2 regions of the Desulfosporosinus youngiae DSM 17734 genome follow, and region 2 is predicted to be linked to the other one. Evidence: predicted binding sites of a transcription regulator. Region 2 holds the regulator's gene; the other holds the start of a gene.
What was found. The regulator CtsR, encoded in region 2, represses protease genes until heat stress. The targets are predictions, from matches to a motif close to AAGGTCAANNAAGGTCAAAT.
Positions count from the first base shown of each region.

Region 1: a site for CtsR is predicted at 2,767-2,786, ahead of DESYODRAFT_RS14480 (DnaJ C-terminal domain-containing protein). Genes of this name have one in related genera too.

Region 1 is NZ_CM001441.1:3,125,174-3,134,805, forward strand. Features, by position in the region: gene clpB (ATP-dependent chaperone ClpB) at 1-1,619, opposite strand, end outside; gene DESYODRAFT_RS14480 (DnaJ C-terminal domain-containing protein) at 1,670-2,635, opposite strand; gene DESYODRAFT_RS14485 (diacylglycerol/lipid kinase family protein) at 2,956-3,885, opposite strand; gene DESYODRAFT_RS14490 (phospho-sugar mutase) at 3,998-5,740, opposite strand; gene DESYODRAFT_RS14495 (DegV family protein) at 5,938-6,813, opposite strand; gene DESYODRAFT_RS14500 (flavodoxin family protein) at 6,905-7,486, opposite strand; gene DESYODRAFT_RS14505 (GNAT family N-acetyltransferase) at 7,969-8,796, opposite strand; gene DESYODRAFT_RS14510 (M18 family aminopeptidase) at 8,952-9,632, shown strand, end outside.
Region 2 is NZ_CM001441.1:217,185-226,816, forward strand. Features, by position in the region: gene DESYODRAFT_RS01065 (sugar phosphate isomerase/epimerase family protein) at 1-202, shown strand, start outside; gene DESYODRAFT_RS01070 (nitrous oxide-stimulated promoter family protein) at 472-795, shown strand; gene DESYODRAFT_RS01075 (NUDIX hydrolase) at 792-1,391, opposite strand; gene DESYODRAFT_RS01080 (MDR family MFS transporter) at 1,450-2,670, opposite strand; gene rbr (rubrerythrin) at 2,836-3,423, shown strand; gene DESYODRAFT_RS01090 (M24 family metallopeptidase) at 3,574-4,761, shown strand; gene DESYODRAFT_RS01095 (hypothetical protein) at 4,990-5,298, shown strand; gene DESYODRAFT_RS01100 (CtsR family transcriptional regulator) at 5,479-5,949, shown strand; gene DESYODRAFT_RS01105 (UvrB/UvrC motif-containing protein) at 5,964-6,479, shown strand; gene DESYODRAFT_RS01110 (protein arginine kinase) at 6,469-7,530, shown strand; gene DESYODRAFT_RS01115 (ATP-dependent Clp protease ATP-binding subunit) at 7,596-9,632, shown strand, end outside.

The sequences.
Region 1 (9,632 bases), 2.8 Mb from region 2:
GCAATATCCTGCTCGACCACTTCTTGCTTTAATAAACTATTCTGCTTAACTTGCAGCTTTTCTTCCGCAGCTTTCAGTTCTTTCTCTAAATTAGGGATTATGCCATACTGAAGCTCCGCCGCCTTATTATAATCTAATTGCTGCTGGGCTTGTTCCATCAACGTACGAGAACGATCAACGTCTTCTTTAAGTTGTTGAATCCGAATCAGAATTTCCCGTTCCCCTTGCAGCTGAGCTTCCATTCCAGAACGCTCTTCTTTAAGGTTACCTAACTCTTCCTCGATTTTTGCTAAGCGCTCCTTGCTGGCGTCATCCTTTTCCTTTTTCAAAGCTTCTCGTTCAATTTCCAGCTGCATTATTCGACGTTTAATCTGATCTAACTCATAAGGATCACTGGTAATTTCCATCCGCATGCGTGCCCCAGCTTCATCAATCAAATCAATGGCCTTATCCGGGAGGAAACGATCACTAATATAACGATCTGAAAGAACAGCAGCAGCAATAATTGCTCCATCGGTTATTCGAACTCCATGATGGGTTTCATAGCGTTCCTTAAGGCCACGCAATATTGAAATTGTATCTTGTACTGTGGGCGCTTCCACCATAATTGGCTGAAAACGCCGTTCGAGCGCAGCATCTTTTTCTATATGCTTGCGGTATTCTGCCAAAGTGGTCGCCCCAAGCATACTGAGTTCTCCGCGAGCAAGCATCGGCTTAAGCATATTACTGGCATCCATTGCTCCTTCGGCAGCTCCGGCCCCAACAACCGTATGCAATTCGTCAATAAATAAGATGACATCATGACGATCTTGGATTTCTTTAAGCACTGCTTTCAGACGTTCTTCAAATTCTCCCCGGTATTTCGCTCCGGCAATTAAGGTTCCCAGATCAAGGGCAATCACCTGTTTATCCTTGATTGCCTCCGGAACATCTCCCCTGACAATCCTCTGGGCTAAACCTTCGACGATGGCTGTTTTACCAACCCCCGGTTCCCCAATAAGGACGGGGTTATTTTTGGTACGCCTGGATAGAGTTTGGATCACTCTGCGGATTTCCTCGTCACGTCCAATCACCGGATCAAGCTTTCCGCGCCGTGCTTGCTGCACTAAGTTAAGTCCATACTGTTCCAAAGCAGCGTAGGTACCCTCAGGATTAGGACTTGTAACACGTTGGGTTCCTCTGACTTCACGTAAAGCCTGAAGTAACTTTTCCCGATTCAAACCGACTTTCTTGAAGATTTGTTCGACAAACCCTCCGGCCTTTTCTAAAATACCGAGCAACAAATGCTCAGTACTAACATATTCATCCCCAAAGGGAGCCATCTCATCATGAGCTGCTACTAAGACCGTTCTTAAACGGGGGGAGATGCTTAATTGCACATTTCCGCCGCTGATACGGGGAAAGCGGTTAATTTCCTGCCGCACAGTCTGGATGAGTGCTCCTACTGCGATCCCTATCTTAGTCAGTACCTGAGGAACGACACCCTCTCCTTGCTCTAATAAGGAGAGTAAAAGATGTTCGGGCTCAACCAGGCTGTTCCCGTTGCGTTCCGCCATTGTTTGGGCACCTGTGATTGCTTCCTGGGATTTCTGGGTAAAACGGTTGGTATCAAATGACATAATCTTTCACTCCTTTTCAAGCTAGTTAAACAGATGAATTTTTCATTTCTTTAGACAATAACTCCTCTTTTAGCTGCCAGGTCATGCAGGGCAGAAATCTCTTGATCGCTCATGTTTTCAGGTAATACAATGGACACGACCGCGAAGAGATCTCCTTGCTGACTTGGTTTTTCTAACTTTGGCATACCTTTTCCCTTTAGGCGAAACTTTTTGCCACTTTGGGTATGTGGTGGTATCTTGAGCAGGACCTCCCCGCTAAGAGTCCGGATACTTACTTCCCCTCCTAAAACGGCTCTGTAGAAATCGACCGGAATTTCAACCCTCAAATCATCTCCCTCTCGGACAAAATGAGAATGTGGACTAACCGTTATGATCAAATAGAGATTTCCCGCCGGTCCCCCTGAAATCCCAGGACCGCCTTGACCTGTCAGGCGTACCTTGGAACCGGTCCGAACCCCTTTTGGAATCTTAGCCTCGATTTGTTTCTCACCGCTTCGAATTAACCTGGTCGTTCCTGTATAAGACTCTTCAAGAGTCACTTGAACATCAACTTCAACGTCCTGACCTGGGCGTGGCCGTCCTGCATGAGGACCGCCTCCTCCAAAGAGAGTTGAGAAGAAATCCGAGTATCCTTCCCCGCCAAAGTTAAATCCACCCGAACTCCCCGTCCCGCCAAACATTTCGGCAAAATCTTCCGGAGACATGGTGTAGGTAAAACCCCCGCCGCCTCCACCTGGATTAGACTGCCAACGATCCCAATTATAATTTCCGCGCCCTCCGCGAGCCTGCCATTGTTGATAATCCTGTCTTAATTCATCATACTTGCGTCGTTTTTCGGGATCACTAATCGCTTGGTAAGCTTCCGTAGCCTCTTTGAATTTTTCTTCAGCGTTTTTGTCCCCCGGGTTAACATCCGGATGATACTTTTTGGCTAGTTTCTGGTAAGCTTTCTTGATAGTTTTATCATCCGCATCCGGTGAAACACCCAGGCTTGCGTAATAATCTTTAAAATCCATACTCTCACCTCATATTACTGATGGTTTATAAACATACTATCTTTGTAAACAGACATAAAATCTCAGCTTATCTAATTCTGATTATATAGAGTATTTTCCTTGTTATTAAAATTATAGTCTTTTTTAAGTCGAAGGTCAATATTGGTCAGACATTTTCTTGACCAATATTGACCTTCGACTCAAAACTATTTACCACTATTCCAAACCTCAGGGCACTCTCAGATTCCCACTGAAAACAGCGTTAGAGGATACTCTGCTGAAACAGGGATAGTTAATTCATAAGCCCTATGAATTAACTATCCCTGTTTAATTATTCTTTATCATCCCCATAAACGAAGGATACCCGGTTTAAGTCTAAATTCAATGGGGCCTTGACCGGGTTGTTCTCCGTCAATATCCAGTAAAATCCTTTCATCTGAAGTAATGACAACAGAACGGCCGCGCTGCACACTGACCCCGGGGATTCTCAGATGAGTTCCCCTATAGATCTTTGGAATATGCCGCAAGATGGTCCAGGCAGAAAAATCACCCAATACAACCACATCAAACAACCCATCATCCAGCTCGGCCTGCGGCGCAATCATCATCCCGCCGCCAATATACCGGCCGTTTGCTACCATAATACTGTTGAGCCGACCATGACAGATTAGTTTTCCATCAATTTCACAGCTCATAACTTTATTGCGATAAGAAAGGATGCTTAGTACGGATCCAATCAGAAAGGATAATTTACCTCCGAGCAGCTTGCTTTGCCGATTGACGCGCGCAACCGTTTCTCCGCCTAAACCTACGTCTCCTACATTGAGAAAGTAACGCTGAACCTGCTGCCCCTGGTCATTATAAAACAAGACTTCTCCCAAATCGACCATCCGTTTTCGACCTTGTTTCAGAACTCCAACAAAACCCTCAATCCCTCTTGGAATTTGTAATGAACGAATAAAGTCACATCCGGTACCATGGGAAAAAACGGCAAGTTCAGCCTCCAAACTGATTAGTTGGTCATTAGAGAAGAAACCATTGACGACTTCATTCATAGTCCCGTCTCCACCGACCGAGATGATATGGGTACATCCGTTATTCAAGGCCTGTTGAGTAATTCGGGTTGCATCTCCAGGCTTAGATGTATAAACAAAATCAATAAGATAGCCTTCATCCTGTAGTCGTTTCAAATAGTGTGGCCATCGTTTTCGAGTGCTGCCATTGGCAGAGTGCGGATTAACAACGGCGAACCAATGGTCCCTTATATGCATTTGAGAAACTCTCCCTTTTTGGCAGACATTTTAGAGATCTTTCAGCACATATCTGCCCATCCCGGGATTATTCGACGTTTAGAACGAAAATCCTTTTCGCAGATCCTGCCCTTTAAGCAGACCTTATTTTAGCGATCCGTTCCATAAGCTCTTTTTTAAGTTTGCAGTTGAGATCATCAGCTTCTGTTCGGGTATCAGCTTTTACTGAAATGTAAAATTTGATTTTAGGTTCCGTTCCAGAGGGTCTTACCATCACAAATCCCCCGTCACTAAATGAATATCGCAAAACATTTGAACGTGGAAGCTTGAGCGGTTCAGTCTGCCCGGTTCTTAGATTTTTGCTGATTCGTTGCTCATAATCGTCAAATCGTTCAATCGTCATTCCGCACAGTTCATGGATCTCCTCTTGACGAAGTGTATTCATGATTAATGCCATTTCTTCTTTACCACGTTTACCTTCGAGGGTAAGGGACTCCTGATCCTCAACGTAATATCCAAACTGTTGATAGATACTTTCCAGTACATCAAAGAAAGTGCGTCCTTCAACTTGTTGATAATAAAGGGCAGCTTCAGCCAAGATGACAGAAGCAATAATTGCGTCTTTATCCCGAACAAAATCTCCCGCCAGGTATCCATAACTTTCTTCAAAACCAAATTGGAATGTCCCCCAACCGCCTTCTTCCATTTCTCTTTCTTTTTCAGCTATAAATTTAAACCCTGTCAGCACGTTTTCAACACGAACATTAAAATAACGAGCAACCTCATCTGCCAAATCAGTTGAGGCTACTGTTTTGATAATCGCCGCATTATTGGGGAGAGTTCCCAGGGACTTTTTCTGAGATAAGATATAGTAGGTCAGGATTATCCCAATCTGATTTCCGGTCAGCTGTATATAATCCCCTTGAGGTTTCCGCAAAACCACCCCTAAACGATCCGCATCCGGATCTGTCGCTAAGAGCAAATCTGCTTTCATCTCGTTTCCGTAGTTTCTGGCTAGTTCAAAGGTCGCCGGAGCCTCCGGATTGGGGTATGGGACAGTTGTAAACTCCGGATCCGGATGTTCTTGTTCATGTACGACCTGGACTGAACTAAATCCCAGTTCAGATAAGGCCCTGCGGACAAGTATATTCCCTGCTCCATGCAAAGGAGTATAGACGATTTTAAGCTCCTTCCCTTTCTGAGCATCAAGATCCGGGTACAGCGCAAGTTCTTTGACACGAGAAAGATAGAGTTGATCAATTTCCTCGCCGATGATTTGAAGTAATCCGCTTCTCTTAGCTTCATCTAGAGACATGGGTTCGATTCCCAGCCAGTTCTCGCGGGCATTGATACGGGCAAGAATTTGATCCGCTTTGACAGGAGGTACCTGCCCTCCATCATCCCAATAAACTTTATAACCATTATAGGTTTTAGGGTTATGACTCGCAGTTACGACAATCCCCGCTAAAGCCCGCAAATGGCGAACCGCAAAAGAAAGTTCAGGTGTTGGGCGAAGGGCATCAAAGAGGTACACTTTAATACCATTTTTGGCAAGTATTAACCCAGCCTCCAGCGCGAATTCCGGTGAATACTTCCGGGAATCATAAGCAATCACCACCCCCCGCTGCATACCTTCCGGCCCATGATCACAAACACATTCCGCCAACCCTTGGGTTACTTTACGAATCACATATTTATTCATGCGATTTGTGCCTGCCGCGATAATTCCTCTTAATCCACCTGTTCCGAATTCTAAATCAGTATAAAAACGGTCCTCAATTTCCTGTGGATCCGTGATCTCTTTCAGTTCTTGCTGTATTTCTTCCTCGAAATAGGGATTTTCAGACCATAAACGGTAGCGTTCTTGAACATTCACCTTAATACCCTCCTTTATTTGCGCGAAACTCAGTTATAGATTATTGATTGATATGGATAATATTACCTTTAAAGCTAATTATAACATATAGCATATAACATTCAAACTAAACACTTAACTCATCAATTTAATCTTACATCATTTATTCAGAAATCAAAAATTATATACTTTCCTGAACAACAAACAAAAAGCTCAGTCTAAGACTGAGCTGTAATAACAGGAGATATAATAACACCCACCAGTCCGGGCCCTGTATGAACCCCCATGACCGGGCTGATCTGATTAAATAACAATTCCTTGATATTGGGAAGTTCTCTAGCCTTTTGCCATAGTTTGCGAGCTTCCTGCTCTGCGCCGCCATGAACAACGGCTACATTATATTGTCCGCCTTGAGTAGATTCAATAAGTATATCAAATAATTTTCTGAGAGATTGATCCCGGCCACGGACTTTGGCATATGTAATATATTTGCCTTCGGAATTTATAGAAATAATGGGTTTTATGTTGAGAAGCTCACCAACCGTACCTGAAACATATCCGATCCGGCCGCCACGTTTAAGATATTCCAATGTAGACAGGACAAAATATAATTTAGTCCGCTGAGATGCGGTCTTTGCTGCCTTAATCACTGCCTGAAAATTCATTGAACGGCGGAGTTCACGAGCTGCTTCCAATACAGGAAAGCCAAGCCCCATCGAAAGTGCTTTAGAGTCCAACACTTCAATATCCATTTCTTTATAGTCTTTCGCTACTTGGCAGACTGTTTCATAGGTACCACTCAAGCCGCTTGATATGTGCATCGAAAGAACGTGTGTAAACTTTTCATCTCGAAGACGATTCAATAAAGCGGAAATTTCCGCTGGAGAAGGTAATGATGTTGTGGGAACTTCAATATCCATATGATCATAAACCTCATTTGGACTGATATTAACCCCATCGAGATACTCCCGATCTTTATACACAACGTGCAAAGGCAGGATCTCAATCCCAAACTCCTTAGTCATTTCTGAATTAAGATCACTTGTACTGTCAGTTACAATAGCAATTTTAGGCGGCGTTGAAGTTTGTTGCATGAGGCAAGTTCCTTTCCATCAAAACTTAAATACATTCAAATTAGTATATCATAATAGGCAACAATTCGACTAGTAAGTTTTTTTAAACTATTTAGAACCCCAAAAGACTTTGAGTTGTTTTTCGTACTTCTTCAAATGATTCGGGAAATTCATCAATATCCCCAATTTTATCCACTTTGCTAAAAACACAAGATTGCTTAAATTCAATATCCAGCATATGAAAAAACGTCTTCACAGAACCTTCGGCGCAGTCGAAAACCTTCGGTAGTTGTGTCCCGGCCGTTGATATGAAAATACCGCTTCTCTCAGGCCCAGATGGTCTGATTAATGTTTGATTAAGCAAGTATTTGCGCGCCCAGAAGGTTTGCATTCGGTCGATCATGATTTTCGCCTGAGCATTTATACCCATAAAATAAATGGGCGCTGCGAGGATAAAACGGTCAAAACTAATCAATTTTTCCTGAAGTTTTGGGATATCATCCTTGATTACACAGATTCCTTTAGCCGAACATGCACCGCATCCCTGGCAGGGGCTCATATTCAGGTCGGAAAGATACACTAGCTCAGTAATGTGACCCTCAGATTGAGCAGTTTTCATTCCCTCTAAAAGTAATCGTGTCGAGTTGCCATTCCGCCTTGGGCTGCAAGCAATGCCTAGTACTGATAATGCCATATTCATACACTCCTGTCCTTTATTCGATTAGTATTGCTGCTTCCAATCCTTACTATCATTCCAAGTATAAAAGCGAGGTTCTTAACTAACATAAGAATCTCGCTTTTATATTTGGCTGTTTCCGAATGGTTTTAAGCAACTTAGGTTACACTTTAGGATTAGAATCCGGGTCAAAATACCGCTCCCTTTCTGTAACTACTTATCCTTCATTATGAATTTGCCTTTTGGGTTTGAGTGGTCTTAATGGATTCCAGTCCTATAGACTCTAAAATCGCATTAATCATTAATGTTTCTTTTTGCTTCATAAATTTCTCCTTTCCACTTACTTGATAACTTACCAAGTATATACCTTTCTTTCTGAATTTACAAGGCTTTTCGAAATAATAATTCTCAACATTCTGCCCATAGTATTCACCAAAAAGCGACCCTCTTTTTGCATCAATTCATCCGGACTTTATTAACTTATGTTCAGAGAATCAAGTTTATGACAGTTCTACACACATTTCTATTTGTTTTGCATTTGGATTAATCCCAAGCTTTCCGAGCAATGCTGCTATCCAATCATTGGGTTGGTTGATGAGTGTCAGGGGATCGTCTAATTTGCGGAGCAGAGTCGATAGCACTTCCTCAGCTCCCGCAGAGTCAGCGCTCCAAATATCGAGTAAGGGCCCCCATTTATCACCGGCAAACAAAGCCCCCGCTGTTCCATTTAGATTTATCAACGCTCTAAGATTATTATGACGTCGCAAATATCCTTCTCTTCGCTGCCAGGCTGGATTAAAAAAAGCTTGGCTGCGGTTTTTAAAATAATGTTCTACTGGAATCAATACAAGAGGATTGCCCTCGAATGGTTTATTCTGTAAAAGTTTACGCTTTGAACGGTAAACATTCAGTTGGCGCACACACAGGAAGCCGACGGACTGATATACCAGACGAGCAGGATTCTGTTCCAGTACCTCAAGGAAAACCCGTTTTAGCTGAATATAATTAGCCATATTCAGCTGAGTACGCATTAAAACTTTAAAGAGACCGTTTCTTCTATACTCGGGGTCTATACAAGCCCCGGCAATCCATCCATCTCTGCCATCGATTGATAATAGAGAGAACCCCACAATCTGGTGATTTACATGTACAGCAATCGAATGCCGTAAAGAAACATGACTTAATTCAAGCCAAATTTTCATATGCTCATGGGTATACGACATATCGTAATAATATCCGCGCCAACATCTGTTCCACATCTCTGTAATTTCATATAAACTACTATGTTCAAGGGTTGTAACCCGAACACGTCTCATGTCTATTTCCAATTAACATCCCGCAATTCTATTTTTTAAGTTGATCTTTCAAAAACTTTCTATATAATATGTCTAATATCCTGCTAACCTTCAATGATCTTACCTGAAAACTAAAGAGAAACCCATAAAAAGTATCCTTCGAAATTTCTTGAAAGGCGGTCAAATTCATGAGTATTTCATATATCAACAATGCTGAACTATTGTTTGCCGGGGAACTTCTAAAGTTTATCGAGGCTAGTCCCTCTTCGTTCCATGCCGTAGAAAGTGTTAAGAGAATGCTCGTTCCCAAAGGCTTTCGAGAGTTGAACTTCAACGAGAAATGGTCCTTAACTCCTGGAGACAAATGTTTTGTTACTCGAAATAATTCTGCCCTTCTGGCTTTTGTGGTTGGCCAGGGCGAACTTGAAAATCACGGATTCCGCCTGATTGCAGCCCATACAGACAGCCCCAGCTTTCGTATTAAACCACTGCCCGAGATCTCTGTGGAAGGTAGTTATCTGAAATTAAATACTGAAACCTATGGCGGCCCCATCCTTAATACCTGGCTGGACCGTCCTCTTTCTTTAGCGGGTCGAATAATCCTAAAGGGAGATTCTCCTTTCTCTCCACAAACGAGGCTCTTCCACAGTGATCGTCCTTTACTTATAATACCTAATTTGGCAATTCATATGAACCGAAAGGTTAATGAAGGCTTGGAATTAAATAAACAAAAGGACATGCTCCCATTGTTGGCTCAAATCACAGAGAACTTACAAACAAAGGGGGTATTAATGAATCACCTTGCTGAAACCTTGCATTGCCCTGCAGATGATATTCTTGACTTTGACCTTTTTCTCTATGAATCAGAA
Region 2 (9,632 bases):
GATAAAAGATCGGCATTGGCTTCCTGGACAGGGTATTATTAATTGGAATGAAGTAACTAAACACTTTCCCACAAAGTTTAGCGGTTATTTGACCCTTGAAGCTTATCCAACGAACGAAGAGCGTGAAGATTCGCCAGAGAATTTTCTTATGAAGGCGCATCAAAGGGTTACTAAGATTCGGGACTTATTAATTAAAGCTTAGGGTTTATTCATATAGGCTATGCAACTAAGACTCTCCAAAAGAAAAAACCGGGTTTACACCCGGTCTTTTGATACATTTTTGCCAATTTTATCAGAATCATGGGGGAAGGGAATCTTCTCTGTGTTATCTGGTTTACGCGATTTATTGTTAGTTTTCTTAGCCATTTCGTTTTTACCCCCTTTAGAGTTTCACAACTATAATCCCCTGATTTACTGATAACATGCATCGCGCAAACTAGATGATAAAGTGAGAAATGGAGTTGTTTCGGAATGTCAAGGTTAGAGCGTGAAAAATCAACGGTACAGATGATGATCGAGTTATACTGTAAAGCTCATCACCGCCCTGAAAGACAATTATGTTCAGACTGCCAGGAATTATTAGAGTATGCTATGACTCGTCTCTCTCATTGCAAATTTCAAGAAAGTAAACCAACCTGTGCTAAATGTACGGTGCATTGCTATAAACCGCAAATGCGTAAACGAATCCAAGAGATAATGCGTTATTCGGGTCCCAAGATGATATATACTCATCCAATTGCGGCAATAAGACACTTATTTGATGGAATGAAGAAGGAAAAGGAGGATAATAGCTAAATAGACCAGTTGGATGAGATTTGATAGAGAGTTGATAACCTGCCTATAAGATCCGCGTCCTTATTTAAGATGAGGCCCTGAGAAATAGAGCGACATGCCTGGATGGCACTCAGAGTCAACGAGGAGATCTTAAGGGTTCGACATTCTTCAAAGGTAAAGAACCCCAAATTACTGACTTCTTCTGGTTGAGCGTGAAGAGTTCCCTCAAGCAAGCTCATTTGAAAAATAATATAGGTGTCATGTTTTTCGGTTGAACAATTTGAAGGGCGATCTCGTAGGGCAATAATTGAAAGAGGTTTTGCCTTGATACCGGTCTCTTCTTGCATTTCGCGTACAATTGCATCCCCGATGGATTCTCCTTGATTCACATATCCTCCAGGGATCGTCCATATTCCTTTGCCAGGGTTGTGGGCACGTTGAACCAAAAGGACTTTGCCTTCGTTCCAAAGGATCCCTCCGACCCCGAGGGAGAAACTCCCCCAATCGATATAGGAACAGTTAGGACATGAGCTGCGAAGATGGTTGTCAATAGTCGACGTTTCCAGAGGTTCGGCACATACTGGGCAGAAACCATAAGGGACTGTGTAGTTTGACATAGTCATTTCCTTTCTAACAGTTAATCTGGTGAAGATTTTTTTAGCCGGGAGTTAAGGTTTAACATTCGATTTTGAGTTCTTTGGTCTCCTTTTCAAGAAGAAAGTTTTGAACAGCTTTACCGTAGATGAAGAAGATTATCGCTGACATGCCTAAAAAGGAAATTGCGAGCAGCCATACACTAGAGCCCCCGCCAAAGTCATACATTATTCCACCGAAAAAGGGGCCAATCATACGTCCTCCAGATGTAGCACCTCCGACAAACCCTTGATAAGCACCCTCTTTTCCCGGCGGGGAAATCTGAGCTGCGGCAGCAGGAACAGCGGGTAGAATAAGCATTTCTCCCAGCGTAATAATGAGCATCGCTAAAACATAGGTCCAATATGGAAACTTTCCTAACAGGATTATAAATCCAATAGTTAAGAGAAGTCCACCGAGGTAAAATTGACGTTTGAAGGAGCGGGCCCAAGTTTCAATTACTGAAGTTAAAAGAGGCTGTAACGTCACGATAAAAATACCATTGAGCGTCCAAAGCACGCTGTAAGAAACGAGAGAAAAACCGTACTGGGTCATTACAACAGGCAGAATCGTTACGAGCTGAACATAAGCGCCCCAGACAAGGAATATCCCCCCTGCTAAGGTTAGAAGCACTTTAAAGCTCTTGTCTTTAGTGATCTGCTGAGGTTGCTGTTTCGGTGATAACAAATGAGTGGGCGCGCTGCGTTCAGAAATACCGATGAGCACTAAGATCAGATAGATTAGGAAAGCGATTGCATTGAGAGAGAATACGAAACGAAACGAAGCCTGAGCAATAAATCCTCCGATGGCGGTACCGACCGCTACCCCCGCATTATTGGAGACATATAGAAGATTAAAGCCCCGGCGCCCACCTTCCGGCCAAACTGCATTTAACAGTGTATAAAGTGGAACGAAGATAAATGCTTGGGCTAAGCCAAAGAGTATAAGCGCAGGGGCGTAAACTCCCCAGATCGGTAGAATACCCATAGCTCCGAGGAAAAGAACTGCGCCAACAAGCCCGACAATCATTACTTTTCTGGGTCCATAGCGATCGGCTAAAAAACCACTCAAGATTTGACCAAGTAAAGAAACTGCGGATTGAAGGGCAAGAAGGGTGCCGGCTTCTGTCAAGGTGCGGTTTAAAACTGTATGCATAAAAAGGCTATTCAAAGGCCACATCAGAGAATTGCCAGTGGACTGTATAAATCCGCCAATAATTAGAATTAATACGGGCCGGGGAATATTTAAAGGTTTGAATTTCAAAATAAAGACCACCTTAAGTTTATTAAAACTAGCAGAAGGTCGCTGGCGTCTGTCAGTTTTTTTATGACTATGATAATTTGGCATTCGAATCGAATGAAAGCAAAACCTCTAAATAGGCATAAATAGCAGCCTATATGAGAAACTATTTGAAAAGGAGTGTGAAGCATGAAGTTTTCTGAAACCGAATCATTCAAAAATCTAAGTGATGCCTTTGCAGGCGAGTCTCAAGCGCGCAATCGTTATGCTTTTTTCGCTGGTGTGGCTAAGAAAGAAGGGTATCAACATATTCAAGCTGTTTTTGAGGAAACGGCTGACAATGAGAAGGAACATGCCAAGGTGTTCTATAAGTTGCTTGTTGCCCATACCCGGGAAGAAACTAACATTATACATGTGGATGCCGATTATCCGTTAGTTTATCAAGATACTTTGACGAATTTAAGAGCTGCGGCTGCCGGTGAAAGAGAAGAATGGGCAGAAATATATTCAAAGTTTGCCAGTGTTGCTGAAAAGGAAGGATTTGCAGATATTAAAAGAGCCTTTCAAACAATTGCTGAAATCGAGAAGCACCATATGACTCGTTTCGATCATTATGCTGATGAAATTCAAAGAGGAACCATTTTCAGAAAGGACACGTCAACTGTATGGAAATGCACAAACTGTGGCTATATCCACGAAGGCCCGGAAGCACCTGATGAATGTCCGGCCTGTGCACATCCTCAGGGATACTTTGAGGAACTGCCTGAGAACTATTAATCTATCCACATTTAAGACACCCACTCCTTCCAAGTGGGTGTTTTATAGTTTACTTCACTAGGTGGATAATTTAACTTGCAATTTCAAGGGATTATGAACATAATAGTAGCTATAAGATTCAGAATATTACACAAAATCGGAGGAGAGGGAATGAAAGTACCTGTAAAGGAATTAGAAAAACGAGTTGCCGATTTCCAGGTCAGTATGAAAACGAGGGAAATTGAAGGAGCACTATTGGTTCAACGAGCGGATACCCTCTATTATACAGGAACTGCCCAAAATGTTCATCTCTACGTTCCGGTTACAGGTAAGCCAATCGTTCTGGCCTATCGGGATTTTGCCAGAGCTCAGAAAGAAAGTTCGTGGGAAGTCTTACCCCTTAAAGGCATATCGAAAATCCCAAATAATATCCAGGAAGCTGGACTCCCCTTACCGGGAATACTTGGCTTAGAACTAGATGTTCTTTCAGTCAATCAATTTGAGCGCTATCGTAAAACATTTCCCAACGTTACTTTGGTTGATGTTTCTGCTGAGATCCGTCGACAGCGTGCCGCAAAGTCCGATTGGGAGTTAGCCCGACTCGAGGAAAGTGCGCAGATCTTACCTGCGGTATTAGAGTTTGCCAAGGAAATTCTTCACCCTGGAATGACTGAAGTTCAGCTTGAAGGGTTGCTTGAAAGTAAAGCTAGGGCGCTTGGTCACGGTGGTCATGTCCGAATGCGTGGTTTTAATTCGGAGTTTCATGTTGGTGCCGTCACTTCAGGAGCTCGGGCAGCAGCATCTGGCTGTTTCGATGGACCGGTTACAGGACAAGGCATCTCCATTTCCCATCCGAATGGTGCCTCTATGGTGCCGATTCAAAGAGGAGAACCAATCGTTGTAGATATGGTCACAGTGGTCCATGGCTATCAGATTGATCAAACTCGGATCTTGAGTCTGGGCTCTTTATCTGAAGAGCTGATTAAGGCCTATGAGGCAGCCAGGCGCGTCGAAGAGAAAATTCGTAGTGCCTTAATCCCAGGGAGAGTTGCAGGAGAAGTCTATGAAGAGATCCTGGCCTGGGTTCGTGAAAATACTCCTTATGAACATAATTTTATGGGCTATGGTACAAGTAGGGTGAGCTTTGTAGGGCATGGGGTGGGACTAGAGCTTGATGAGCTTCCGACTATCAGTAAGGGATCTAAAGAAGTGCTGAGAGCTGGAATGGTAGTGGCAATCGAACCTAAGTTCGTATTTCCAGGTATTGGAGCGGTAGGGATTGAAGATACGGTTGTCATTGAAGCTGAAAGGGGCGCCAGGTATCTTTCGTTCACTCCAAGAGAATTAATAGTTATATAAGCGAACTTGGTCGTCCAGGATAAATGATTGACTGTTCAATTAAGTTACGCACATTCATAAACCATAATGATGGAAGATATCGGTCTATATTGTAGAAATTTCAGGATAACGTCCCTGCACATGCTGCAGGGATTTTTTTCGTAGGCAGCGAATTCTCAGAATGGGTTAAAGTTTTAGATTTGGAAACCTTATCTTAATCGGATCGATCGAATACGGGTGGAGGAGACCATGAAAGAGAAATACGTTTGGCTCAGTCCCAAAGAACTTCAACTTATGCTTAAAGGCTCACTACAATGGATTGATATATTGCCCCGAGTTACCTCGTCCAGGGCTGGAATGCGCAAACTTAATGAATCATTAAACAAATCACCATATGAGCCAACCATTCCCAAGCCTGAACAAGTACAACTGGATTCATCAAAGGAAAAAAGAATTCATTCGAAAAGAATTGAGGGTCAGCCTGTAATTTGGCTGCTGGGCAGTGTTGGCTTTTTAACCCTATCCTCTTGGTTGTACTTTGTCTTATTTTCAAAGTAATTGTCAAAAAATAATTTGATTTTTTGGGAAGGAGCAAGCTTTTCAGGCATGCCCTTCCCAATTGATTTTTTTTATAAAAATCTTTGCAAAATCACTCAATTTTGGGTATCATATAATTAAGGTCAGGAAAGGTCAATAATTTGTATTCTAGAAATATTACGTGACAAGGAGACATAAGCAATGGGAAACCTAGCGGATCGCATTGAAGAATACTTGAAACAGATTCTAGAAAATACGTCAGAAGGATATATTGTGTTGCAACGTAGTGAACTTGCGGGTGAGTTTGCATGTGTTCCGTCCCAGATTAACTATGTTTTAGATACTCGTTTTACAGTTGAACGAGGGTATCTAGTCGAAAGCCGCCGGGGGGGCGGAGGATATCTGCGAATTATTCGCTTAGGGCTGGGAATTGAAGGGCAGTATCAACAGGTTATGCGTCAATTGATTGGAGAGCGGCTTTCCCGTGACCGATCGAATGCTTTGGTAGAACGGCTCTTAGATGAAGAATTAGTAACCCCTAGGGAAGCAGCACTGATTAAGAGCGTGCTTTCTGGAAACAATTTAAGTGGGGAATTCAGAGATTGGGACTCTTTGAGAGCTCGTCTCATGAAGGATATATTAACAACGTTAAGCCGGGATGATTTGGTGTAAAGGAGGAGTTAAGAATGCTTTGTCAACATTGTCAACAGAAAGAAGCAATTATGCAGTTGTTTATAACGGAAAACGGACAGACACGGGAGGTCTATCTTTGCGAGACTTGCGCTAAAAAAAGCCAACAAGTAAGTTTTGTTTTTCATCCTGCGATTGTACCGGAATTTTTGCAAGCACTTTTTGGTTTTAATGCTGCTGCAAAAGAGCAACCGATGGAGATGAAGTGTCCTAAGTGTGGAATTAGCTTTTCTAGAATCACCCAAGCCGGAAAGTTGGGGTGCAGTACTTGTTATGAAACCTTTGAAACTCAGCTTGAACCCTTGCTCCGACGTGTTCATGGCGGAGGGCAGCATGTAGGCAAGATTCCCGTCAGGCGAGGAGCTGAGATCAGAAATCGTGTGGAACAACGACAACTTAAAGAAAAGCTTAAGACCTTGATTGAGCAGGAAGCCTTTGAGGAGGCCGCTATCGTCAGGGATCAGATTCGCAAAATTGAGCAATCGACGGGAGGGGAAAAATGTGATTCGTAAGGAGCTACTTTTACAACAAAGTGCTTGGATGAGCGAAACCGATTCTCCGGTCGTTATCAGCAGTCGTGTGAGATTAGCACGTAACCTTGAGGATTATCCGTTTCCCCAGGGTTTGAACCAAGAAAGTGCCGATCAGGTTGAAAAAAATATTTCCCAGGTTTTGGGTGATATAGATGGGAATAATGAGAAACTACACTATATGCCCTTAACCGAGCTGAGTAATGTCGAAAAGCAAGTGCTTATTGAAAAGCATTTAATTAGCCCTAGTTTAGGCAGCACAACAGGTTCATGTGGTGTAGCTCTGAACTCTGATCATCGTTATGCTTTAATGGTTAATGAAGAAGACCATTTAAGGCTTCAAGTTCTTTTACCGGGTAATCAGCTATTAGAAACCCATCGCTTGGCTACAGCCTTAGATGATCGTTTGGAAGAGAAACTGGATTTTGCCTATAGAGAAAGTCAAGGGTACCTCACAGCTTGCCCTACAAATGTAGGGACGGGACTTCGAGCTTCAGTTATGGTCCACTTGCCGGGCTTGGCTATTACAAAGCAAGTTCAACAGGTTTTAGGCGCGGCTGCTCGGTTAGGTCTAGCGGTCCGAGGGTTATATGGGGAAGGTTCTCAGGCTTTCGGCCACATTTATCAAATCTCCAACCAGATTACCCTTGGAAAAAGTGAAGAAGATATTCTGACACATTTAGATGCGGTCACCAGACAGATCGTAGAGCATGAGCTTCAAGCGCGAGAACACCTCCGCCAGCAAATGCCTATACTTCTAGAGGATAAGGTCTGGCGGGCACGAGGTGCTCTGCAAAATGCACGCTTACTCTCTTCAGAAGATGCCATGCATCTTTTGTCCCATGATAGGTTAGGATCCGATATGGGAATATTGCCCAAGACTAAAGATTGCTTTGCCACGTTAATCGTCGACACCCGCCCGGGATGCCTGCAATACATCCTCGATCGGGAACTTGATCCCAGCAAACGGGACGAGGAACGGGCTCGAATGATACGAGAAAGAATGATTAATCTGCGCGCTTACTTTGATTGATCATTAAAATGCCTGGATTTCTCTGCTCTTAAATATAAGTCTACGAATAGGAAGGATGAAAGAATATGAAAGGACGTTATACTGAACGTGCCCAAAAGGTATTAGCGATAGCTCATAGTGAAGCCAAACGAATGGGACATCAAGTAGTAGGGACAGAACATGTTTTGCTTGGCCTGATTCAAGAAGGAGAAGGCATTGCTGCCCAAGCCTTAATAGCCATGAATTTAGACCTTGCTAAAATACACAGTCAGGTTGAACAAATTGCCGGAGTAGGTCAGCCTTTTAAAGGAGATGTTGGGTTTACACCCCGGGTTAAAAAGGTTTTAGAATTGGCGAATGAGGAAGCTCATCGACAAGAGGTTAATTATATTGGAACCGAGCATTTGCTTTTAGGCCTCATTATGGAAGGGGAGGGCATCGCAGCCCGTATTTTAGCGAACCTCAACGTAAGTCCTGAAAGGGTATGGAAACAAGTTATCAAATTATTAGGTGGAGAATTAGATGACTCAGCAATACCAACGCCTAGCTCTATTCCCGCTTCTAAGAACGCTGGCCCGGTGAATACACCTGCGCTCAATGAATTTGGCCGGGATCTTACGTTACAAGCACGCGAAGGACGCCTGGACCCCGTGATTGGAAGGGAAAAGGAAATAGAACGGGTCATTCAGGTCTTAAGCCGACGAACCAAAAATAATCCGGCCCTTATTGGAGAACCCGGGGTTGGCAAAACAGCCATTGCCGAGGGATTGGCCCAAGGTATTGTTAACAATAGAGTGCCGGAAATTTTAGTCAACAAACGGGTTATCACCTTAGATCTTTCGGCAATGGTAGCTGGAAGCAAATACCGTGGAGAATTTGAAGAGCGCCTGAAAAAGGTTATGGAAGAGATCCGTGCGGACGGGAATATCATACTCTTTATTGACGAACTCCATACCTTGATCGGAGCGGGAGCTGCAGAAGGCGCAATTGACGCTGCAAATATCTTAAAGCCTGCCTTAGCCAGAGGTGAACTGCAATGCATCGGGGCTACAACATTAGAAGAATACCGCAAATACATCGAGAAGGATACAGCCTTAGAACGTCGTTTCCAACCGATTACGGTTGGTGAGCCAACCGTAGAGGAAGCAATAGGAATCCTAAGCGGTCTAAGAGATCGTTACGAAGCCCATCATCGGGTGAAGATAACGGATGAGGCGATTGAGGCCGCCGCGCGTCTATCTGATCGTTATATTTCTGACCGATTCCTGCCGGATAAAGCGATTGATTTAATGGACGAGGCAGCATCACGTGTTCGACTCACTAGTTATACTGCTCCTCCGGATCTAAAATTACTCGAAGAAGAAGCGGAACGCTTAAAAAAAGAAAAAGAAGCAGCCGTTTCTAGTCAAGAATTTGAGAAAGCTGCCCAAATCCGGGATCAGGAACAGAAAGTTCGCAGTGAACTGGCTGAACAACGAGATGTGTGGCAAAATAAGCGCTATAAAGAAAATGTCATGGTTACTGGAGATGACATCGCCCAAATAGTGGCGAGCTGGACAGGAATTCCTGTTAAAAAACTTGCGGAAGAAGAAAGTGAGCGGCTGCTGCATCTTGAGGATCTTCTTCATCAACGGCTTATTGGGCAAGAGGATGCTGTGACCGCAGTGGCTCGGGCAGTACGCCGTGCCCGGGCAGGCCTGAAAGACCCGAAACGGCCAATCGGTTCCTTTATTTTCCTTGGGCCCACAGGGGTTGGCAAGACTGAACTTGGGCTGGCTTTGGCTGAAGGGATGTTCGGGGATGAAAAAGCCTTAATTCGCATTGATATGTCAGAGTATATGGAAAAACATGCGGTTTCCAGACTTGTGGGAGCACCTCCGGGATATATCGGACATGACGAAGGCGGTCAGCTCACAGAGGCGGTAAGACGAAAACCTTATAGTGTCGTTTTGTTGGATGAGATAGAAAAGGCACATCCTGAGGCCTTCAATATATTGCTCCAAGTCCTTGAAGATGGGCGTCTGACAGACACTAAAGGAAGAACTGTTGACTTCCGAAATACGGTCATAATTATGACATCCAATGTTGGATCCTCTTTCCTTAAAAAAGAAGCCATGGGCTTT